Linked DNA regions of Caballeronia sp. LZ062. The protein of the gene in region 2 binds, or shares a complex with, the protein of the main gene of each other region. Links are inferred from orthologs where the notes say so. Each region holds a gene or a part of one and is shown on either strand. Other genes may lie near its edges.

Region 1 (5,059 bases), on a different replicon or contig from region 2:
GAAGTCGTTCGCAAGTCGCGCGCAGTCACAACCGATGCCGCCGTGCCGGTGCAAGTGGGCGGCCTCACGCGCGAGATCGTGCGTCCCGATTACTGGGACAAGGCCTGCGCCGACCTTATGAAGCGCGACCGCATTCTCAAGAAGCTGATCCCGAAGTTCGGGCAGATGCATCTCGTCAATCTCGGCGATCCCTTTTCGACGCTCGCGCGATCCGTTGCCGGCCAGCAGATCTCGGTGAAAGCCGCGCAAGCCATTTGGGAGCGCGTGAAGACCGCGTGTCCCGCCATTGTGCCGGCGGACTTCATCGCGCTCGGCGCAGAGAAACTGCAAGGATGCGGGCTCTCGAAGCGCAAGACCGAGTACATACTCGATCTCGCGCAGCACTTCGTCTCGGGCGCGCTGCATGTCGGTACGTGGGCGTCGATGGACGACGAAGCGGTCATCGCCGAACTCACGCAGATTCGCGGCATCGGCCGATGGACGGCGGAGATGTTTCTCATCTTCAACCTGTCGCGCCCGAACGTGCTGCCGCTCGACGACCTCGGTCTCATTCAGGCCATCAGCGTCAATTACTTCAGCGGCGAGCCGGTCACGCGCAGCGAAGCGCGGGAAGTCGCGGCGAACTGGGAGCCGTGGCGAACCGTCGCGACGTGGTACATGTGGCGCAGCCTCAATCCGATTCCCGCAGACCACTGATTCGCAACAGCATTTGCCGGGCTATCGTTGATTTATAATCGATAGTTCCCGCGCGTTTTTAACAGGGACGGACGCGGTTAGAATAGACGCCCTTGCGCCCCTGCCCGTTGTTCAAGGACTCGAACACATGAAGACCACGTTTCTGGATTTCGAGCAGCCGATCGCTGAACTCGAAGCGAAGATCGAAGAACTCCGCTTCGTTCAGGACGATTCCGCTGTCGATATCTCGGAAGAAATCGAGCGGCTGTCGAAGAAGAGCCAGCAGCTCACCAAGGATCTGTACGCGAACCTGTCGCCGTGGCAGGTTTCGCAAATCGCGCGTCATCCGCAGCGGCCTTACACGCTCGACTACGTGAACGAACTGTTCACCGACTTCCACGAACTGCATGGCGACCGTTCTTTCGCGGACGATCTCGCTATCGTCGGCGGCTTCGCGCGCTTCAACGGCCAGCCGTGCATGGTGATCGGTCATCAGAAGGGCCGCGACACCAAGGAGCGCGCGCTGCGCAACTTCGGCATGCCGCGCCCGGAAGGCTATCGCAAGGCCGAGCGCCTCATGCGCCTCGCCGAAAAGTTCAGCATGCCCATCTTCACGTTCGTCGACACGCCGGGCGCGTATCCGGGCATCGGCGCGGAAGAGCGCGGGCAGTCCGAAGCCATCGGCCGCAATCTCTTCGTCATGGCCGAACTCAAGACGCCGATCATCACCACGATCATCGGCGAAGGCGGCTCGGGCGGCGCGCTGGCCATCGCGGTCGCGGACACCGTCATGATGCTGCAGTTCTCCACGTATTCGGTGATCTCGCCGGAAGGCTGCGCGTCCATTCTGTGGAAGAGCGCGGCGAAGGCGCCCGAAGCGGCCGAAGCGCTCGGGTTGACGGCGCATCGCCTGAAGGCGCTCGGCCTCATCGACAAGATCGTGAACGAGCCGCTCGGCGGCGCGCATCGCGATCCGAAGGGCATGGCCGCGCTCCTGCGCCGCGCGCTCGCGGATTCGCTACGTCAGTTCCAGGGCTTGAGCGTGCAGGATCTGCGCGATCGCCGCTTCGACAAGATCATGGCCTACGGCAAGTTCAAGGAATCGCTGCCCGGCGCATGATTGCGCCGTCCTTACGTTTCATTCTTCCATCTCTTCACGATTCTCGTGACTTCCGACAGCGAAACCCCGGCCGGCCGCCTCGTGTTCGAGGCGGTCCGCGCCGCGGTGGCCGATGCCGGACTCGCCGCCGATGCGCTGCTTGCCGTCGCACTCAGCGGCGGACTTGATTCCACCGTTTTGCTCGATGCCGCTGTGCGCGTTCACAGCGCGGCGGGGGTCGTCGCTTTTCATGTGCATCACGGACTCAGCCCGAACGCCGATGCGTGGGACGCGCATTGCGAGGCCTTCGCGGCATCGCTCGGCGTGCGTTATGCGGTGCGCCATGTCGACGTGATGCGCGCGGGCGGCGCGAGCCTGGAAGCCGCCGCGCGCGATGCGCGTTATCGCGCGCTCGACGAACTCTGCGACGCGCACGGCGCGGCGGCGCTTCTGATCGCTCATCACGCGGACGATCAGGCGGAAACCGTGCTGCTGCAACTGCTGCGCGGCGCGGGCGTCGCGGGGCTCGCCGCGATGGCCCCGCAGCGGCTCGACGGCGCGAACGTGCCGCGCCTGCGCCCGCTATTGCGGCTTTTGCGCGCGCAACTGGAGCAGTACGCGCACGAGCGCGATCTGAGCTGGATCGAGGACGAATCGAACGCCGATACCCGCTACGCGCGCAACGCGCTGAGACACGATGTGCTGCCCGTGCTCGCCGTGCATTTTCCCGGCTTTCGCGATGCCCTCGCGCGCACGGCGTCGCACGCGGCATCGGCGCAGCGGCTGCTCGACGATCTGGCGCGCCTCGACCTGGAAACCGCGCAGGGCGAAGAAGAGGGCGCGCTCGCACTCGACGCGCTGCTGCCGCTCGACGACGAACGCGCCGTCAACTTACTACGTTACTGGATGCGCACACGCGACTTGCCGGCTGCATCGACGGCGCGTATCGCCGATATGCTGCGCCAGCTTCGGCACGCGGCCAGCGCACGCGAGGGCCACGCGCTGCGCGTCGATCATGCGGGGCGGTGTCTGCGCGTTTATCGCAATGCGTTGTTCTGGGAAACGGGCGACAGCGCGGATGCACCCGATCTCGATCAGGGCGCGGCAGTGGCCAAGCCGCACAGCGAATTGCGTTGGCAAGGCGATGAAGTCTGGCGGCTGCCGCAGTGGCGAGGCTCGTTCGTGTTCGAGCCGGCCGCCTCGCCCGGTAGCGATGTCGTCGCGGAGGGCTTGCTGCGCGCGGCGCCGATCATCGCGCGATCGCGTGCGGGCGGCGAGCGCATGCGTCTTTCCGCCGATGCGCCGAGCCGCACGCTGAAGAATTTGTTCCAGGAGCGCGGCGTGCCGGCGTGGAAGCGGGACGTGCCGCTGCTTTTCATTCGCGATGCGCTTCTCTTCGTGCCGCTCGTCGGCGTGAACCGCGAAGTGGCGCCTGAGACGTCGCATGCGCCGTTGCGGCGCATCGTCTGGCGGCCGGATTTGCTGCTGGCCTGAACGCGGCAATTCGGGCGACTCGCCAGAAGCCGGTAAAATGGCGCACGCGGCCGTCCAATCTTGAAATTTCGGCCTCGATCGGGTACCGTAACTCGTTTGCCCGCCACGCGCTTTGCGCGGCATCTCCGTTCAAAAGACGCGAATTTCGCCCGTGATGCGCCCCTTGCGCGCCAGGTCACTCACGAGTGCAACTCTAGCGGCGGGCATCCGGCGGCACTCCGCGTATCGTTGCTGGCTTTCCCCTATCCCCGAAGCCGTCGAGCGCAACGCCATAGCACAGCGAGCATCATGCATCGAGCGCGTCAGCGCGGTTTTCCCTTCAGTTCAAAACGACAATGGCACTCATCGTACACAAATACGGCGGCACCTCGATGGGCTCGGTCGAGCGCATCAAGAACGTCGCCAAGCGCGTCGCCAAATGGCACAAGGCCGGCCACCGAATGGTCGTCGTGCCCTCGGCGATGTCCGGCGAAACCAACCGCCTGCTCGGTCTTGCAAAAGACATTACGGCGAACCCGGACCCGCGCGAACTCGACATGATTGCCTCCACGGGCGAGCAGGTGAGCGTCGGGCTTCTCGCCATCGCGCTGCACGCCGAAGGCCTCGACGCCGTGAGTTATGCCGGCTGGCAGGTGCCCATCAAGACCGACAGCGCGTTCACGAAGGCGCGCATCAGCGAGATCGACGGCGAGCGCGTGCTGAAAGACCTCGACGCGGGCAAGGTCGTGGTCATCACTGGCTTTCAGGGCGTCGATCCCGAAGGCCATATCGCGACGCTCGGGCGCGGCGGCTCGGATACATCGGCGGTCGCGATTGCGGCGGCGCTGAAAGCCGACGAGTGCCTGATCTACACCGACGTCGACGGCGTCTATACGACCGACCCGCGTGTCGTCGAAGAGGCGCGCCGGCTGGATCGCGTGACGTTCGAGGAAATGCTGGAAATGGCGAGTCTGGGCTCGAAGGTTCTGCAGATCCGCTCAGTGGAATTCGCCGGCAAGTACCAGGTCAAGACGCGGGTGTTGTCCAGCCTGACCGATCCGCTCATGCCGCTCGAAGCCGAAATGCACTCGGGCACCCTGATTACTTTTGAAGAAGACGAGAACATGGAAAAGGCAGTTATCTCCGGCATCGCGTTTCAGCGCGACGAAGCGCGCATCGCGGTCATGGGCGTGCCCGACAAGCCGGGCGTCGCGTATCAGATTCTCGGTCCGGTGGCCGATGCGAACATCGACATCGACATGATCATTCAGAACCAGAGCGTGAACGGCAAGACGGACTTCACGTTCACGGTGGGCCGTGGCGACTACCAGCGCGCGCTGGAGATCCTGAACGGCCAGGTGAAGGGCCACGTGAACGCGGAAACCGTGCTCGGCGATCCGAAGGTGTCGAAGGTGTCGGTCGTGGGCGTGGGCATGCGCTCGCACGTGGGCATCGCGAGCACGATGTTCCGCACGTTGTCGGAAGAGGGCATCAACATCCAGATGATCTCGACTTCCGAAATCAAGATTTCCGTGCTGATCGATGAGAAGTACACCGAGTTGGCCGTTCGCGCGCTGCATAAGGCGTTCGAGCTGGATCGCGGTTGAGCGTTCTCTTCCCACCGTTGCGGTTCCGGCTGTCGGCGAGATTCGAAATTGATCGATTGGAAAAAATCGTCATGCGAATTTGACCGCTGCGGCTGAACAGGCTATTATCTCGATCTCGTTGCACTGCACTCCCGGTGCAACGTAAAGTTTGGGAGACGTGGCCGAGAGGTCGAAGGCACTCCCCTGCTAAGGGAGCATCTGGCTA
Region 2 (2,848 bases):
AGCCCATGTTGCCGAGGTTTTGCGCGAGCACGGCTGCGGCGTGCGGATTGTGCGCAACGTCGAGAATGATCTGCGGCTTGCCCGGCAGCACCTGGAAGCGCCCCGGCAGTTCCACGTTCGCGAGCCCCAGACGAATGTCCTGCGCGGACACCGGCAGCCGGTCGCGCAGCGCCTCGAGCGCGGCGAGCGCCGCCGACGTGTTGATGAGCTGATTCGCCCCGCGCAGCGCCGGATAGGCGAGCGCCGCGCGCCGCTGCGTGCGGCCGATGTAGCTCCACTGCTGGCGTTCGTTGCCCGGCTGCGCTTCGTAGCGAAAATCGCGGCCGACGAGCCACAAGTCCGCGCCCACAGCGGCGGCATGGTCGATCAACGTTTGCGGCGGCGAAGGATCGCCGCACACGGCCGGCTTGCCCGAACGGAAGATGCCCGCCTTCTCGAAGCCGATTTTTTCCCGCGTGTCGCCGAGATAGTCCGTATGGTCGAGGTCGATGCTCGTCACCACGGCGCAATCCGTATCGACGATATTCACCGCGTCCAGCCGCCCGCCCAGCCCCACTTCGAGGATCACGGCATCAAGCCCGCGCGACGCGAACAGATGCAGGATGGCGAGCGTGGTGAATTCGAAATACGTCAGCGAAACAGGATCGGGCAGGCTGGCGCGCGCCTTCTCAACGGCTTCGAAGTGTTCGAGCAGTTCGGCGTCGGTCGCGTCTTCACCGTCGATGCGCGCGCGCTCGTTGAACGACAGCAAGTGCGGCGACGTATGGCAGCCCACGCGATAGCCCGCGCGCAGGAGGATCGCTTCGAGGATCGCGCACGTCGAGCCCTTGCCGTTCGTGCCGCCGACGGTGATTACCGGGCAATCGAAGCGCAGGCCGAGCGCCTCCTTGACGCGGCCGATGCGCGCGAGGCCCATGTCGATACCGACCGGATGCGCCGCTTCCAGATGGGCGAGCCACGCGTCGAGAGTTGGGAATGTGTTCATGTTCGGTATGCGGAGAAGCAAAAACGCCGCGCGGAACCTCGCGGTTCACGCGCGGCGCGGCGCGGGCACAAAGCGGCGTCAAGCCACCGAATCGGCCGGCTGTCGCGTCATCAGCGCCATCAGCTGCGCGATTTCTTCGCGCATCTTGCGGCGATCCACGATCATGTCGATCGCGCCCTTCTGCATCAGGAATTCCGCGCGCTGGAAGCCTTCAGGCAGCTTCTCGCGCACCGTCTGCTCGATCACGCGCGGGCCGGCGAAGCCGATCAGCGCCTTCGGCTCGGCGATCACGACGTCGCCCAAGAATGCGAAGCTCGCCGATACGCCGCCCATCGTCGGGTCGGTGAGCACGGAGATGAACGGCAGCTTTGCGTCGGCGAGCTTGGTCAGCATGGCCGTGGTTTTCGCCATCTGCATCAGCGAAAGCAGGCTTTCCTGCATGCGCGCGCCGCCCGACGCCGTGAAGCAGATGAAGGGCACGTTTTGCTCCAGCGCGTTGCGCGCGCCGCGGGCGAAGCGTTCACCGACCACCGAGCCCATCGAGCCGCCCATGAACGAGAACTCGAAGCACGCGACCACGCACGGCAGCGTATGGATCGCGCCGCCCATGACGACCATCGCGTCGGTTTCGTCGGTGTCTTCCATCGCCTCTTTCAGGCGGTCCGGATACTTCCGGCTGTCCTTGAACTTGAGCGCGTCGACCGGCACGATTTCCTGGCCGATTTCATAGCGGCCTTCCGGATCGAGCAGGCGGTCGAGCCGCTCGCGCGCGCCGATGCGCATATGGTGGCTGCATTTCGGGCAAACATGCAGATTCGCCTCGACGTCGTTGCGGTAGAGCACCGCCTCGCACGACGGACACTTCACCCAGAGCCCTTCCGGGATACCCTTGCGGTTCTTGGGATCGGTTTGCTTGATCTTGGGCGGCAGCAGTTTGTCGAGCCAGCTCATCGTTGTTCCTTGACTGATCGGGGCATCGCCGCGCACCGTCGATGACGGCCGCGGCGGCACATGTTATTTGGCGGAATCGAGCGCCGCGCGAATTTCCGCGATGAAGCTCGTGAGCGACGCGGCGGCCGTGTCCGGCGGCGCCTCTTCGAGCAACTGCACGAGCCGGCTTCCGATAACGACCGCGTCCGCGACTTCCGCGACGGCGCGGGCCGTCTCTGCGTCGCGAATGCCGAAACCGACGCCGACCGGCAGCGGCACCTGCGACTTGATGGCCGGGATTTTACTCGCGATGCTGGAAACGTCCAGATTTGCCGCGCCCGTCACGCCCTTGAGCGACACGTAGTACACGTAGCCGCTCGCGATCTTGCCGACCGCCGCCACGCGCTCATCGGTCGATGTCGGCGCGAGCAGGAAGATCGGATCGATGCCGGCCGCGCGCATCGTCGCGCCGAAATCGCTGGCTTCCTCGGGCGGATAGTCGACGACGAGCACGCCGTCCACCCCCGCTTGCTTCGCGGCTTGCGCGAACGCGTCGGCGCCCATGCGCTCGATGGGATTGGCGTAGCCCATCAGCACGACGGGCGTGTCGGCGTCGGTTTCGCGAAAGCGCGCCACATCGGCCAGCACGCGCTTGAGCGTGACGCCGCGCGCCAGCGCGCGCTCCGACGAACGCTGGATGACGGGGCCATCGGCCATCGGATCGGAAAACGGCACACCCAGCTCGATGACGTCGGCGCCGCCCTTGGCGAGCGCGTGCATGAATTCGACGGTTTGCTCGGGGTTCGGATCGCCCGCCGTGATGAAGGGAATCAGCCCTTTGCGGCCTTGCGCGGCAAGCGTCGCGAAAGTGTTCTTGATACGGGACATGAGAATTCTCTTAAGCGTATTCGTTGGCGTCGATCATTCGACGCG

Evidence for each region. Proteins that work in one complex are often made in the same cells at the same time.
Region 1: the proteins of accD (region 2) and P9239_RS09725 are in contact, whole or in part, in a solved structure (PDB 8UXZ), measured with the Escherichia coli proteins. The link is inferred for Caballeronia sp. LZ062 from one-to-one orthologs.

The regions. Positions count from the first base shown.
Region 1 is NZ_JARTWB010000002.1:786,744-791,802, forward strand. What follows is about bases 1-2,809. They hold P9239_RS09725 (acetyl-CoA carboxylase carboxyltransferase subunit alpha), read left to right. Parts: upstream 1-823; coding sequence 824-1,795; downstream 1,796-2,809. Other genes in these bases: P9239_RS09720 (DNA repair protein), read left to right, coding at 1-696; tilS (tRNA lysidine(34) synthetase TilS), read left to right, coding at 1,841-2,809. Outside these bases: more of tilS, read left to right, coding at 2,810-3,268; P9239_RS09735 (aspartate kinase), read left to right, coding at 3,604-4,854. UniProt on the Escherichia coli protein: Component of the acetyl coenzyme A carboxylase (ACC) complex. First, biotin carboxylase catalyzes the carboxylation of biotin on its carrier protein (BCCP) and then the CO(2) group is transferred by the carboxyltransferase to acetyl-CoA to form malonyl-CoA.
Region 2 is NZ_JARTWB010000001.1:985,883-988,730, reverse strand. The notes cover bases 1-2,742. They hold accD (acetyl-CoA carboxylase, carboxyltransferase subunit beta), read right to left. Parts: upstream 1,937-2,742; coding sequence 1,064-1,936; downstream 1-1,063. Other genes in these bases: trpA (tryptophan synthase subunit alpha), read right to left, coding at 2,000-2,742; folC (bifunctional tetrahydrofolate synthase/dihydrofolate synthase), read right to left, coding at 1-985. Outside these bases: more of trpA, read right to left, coding at 2,743-2,803.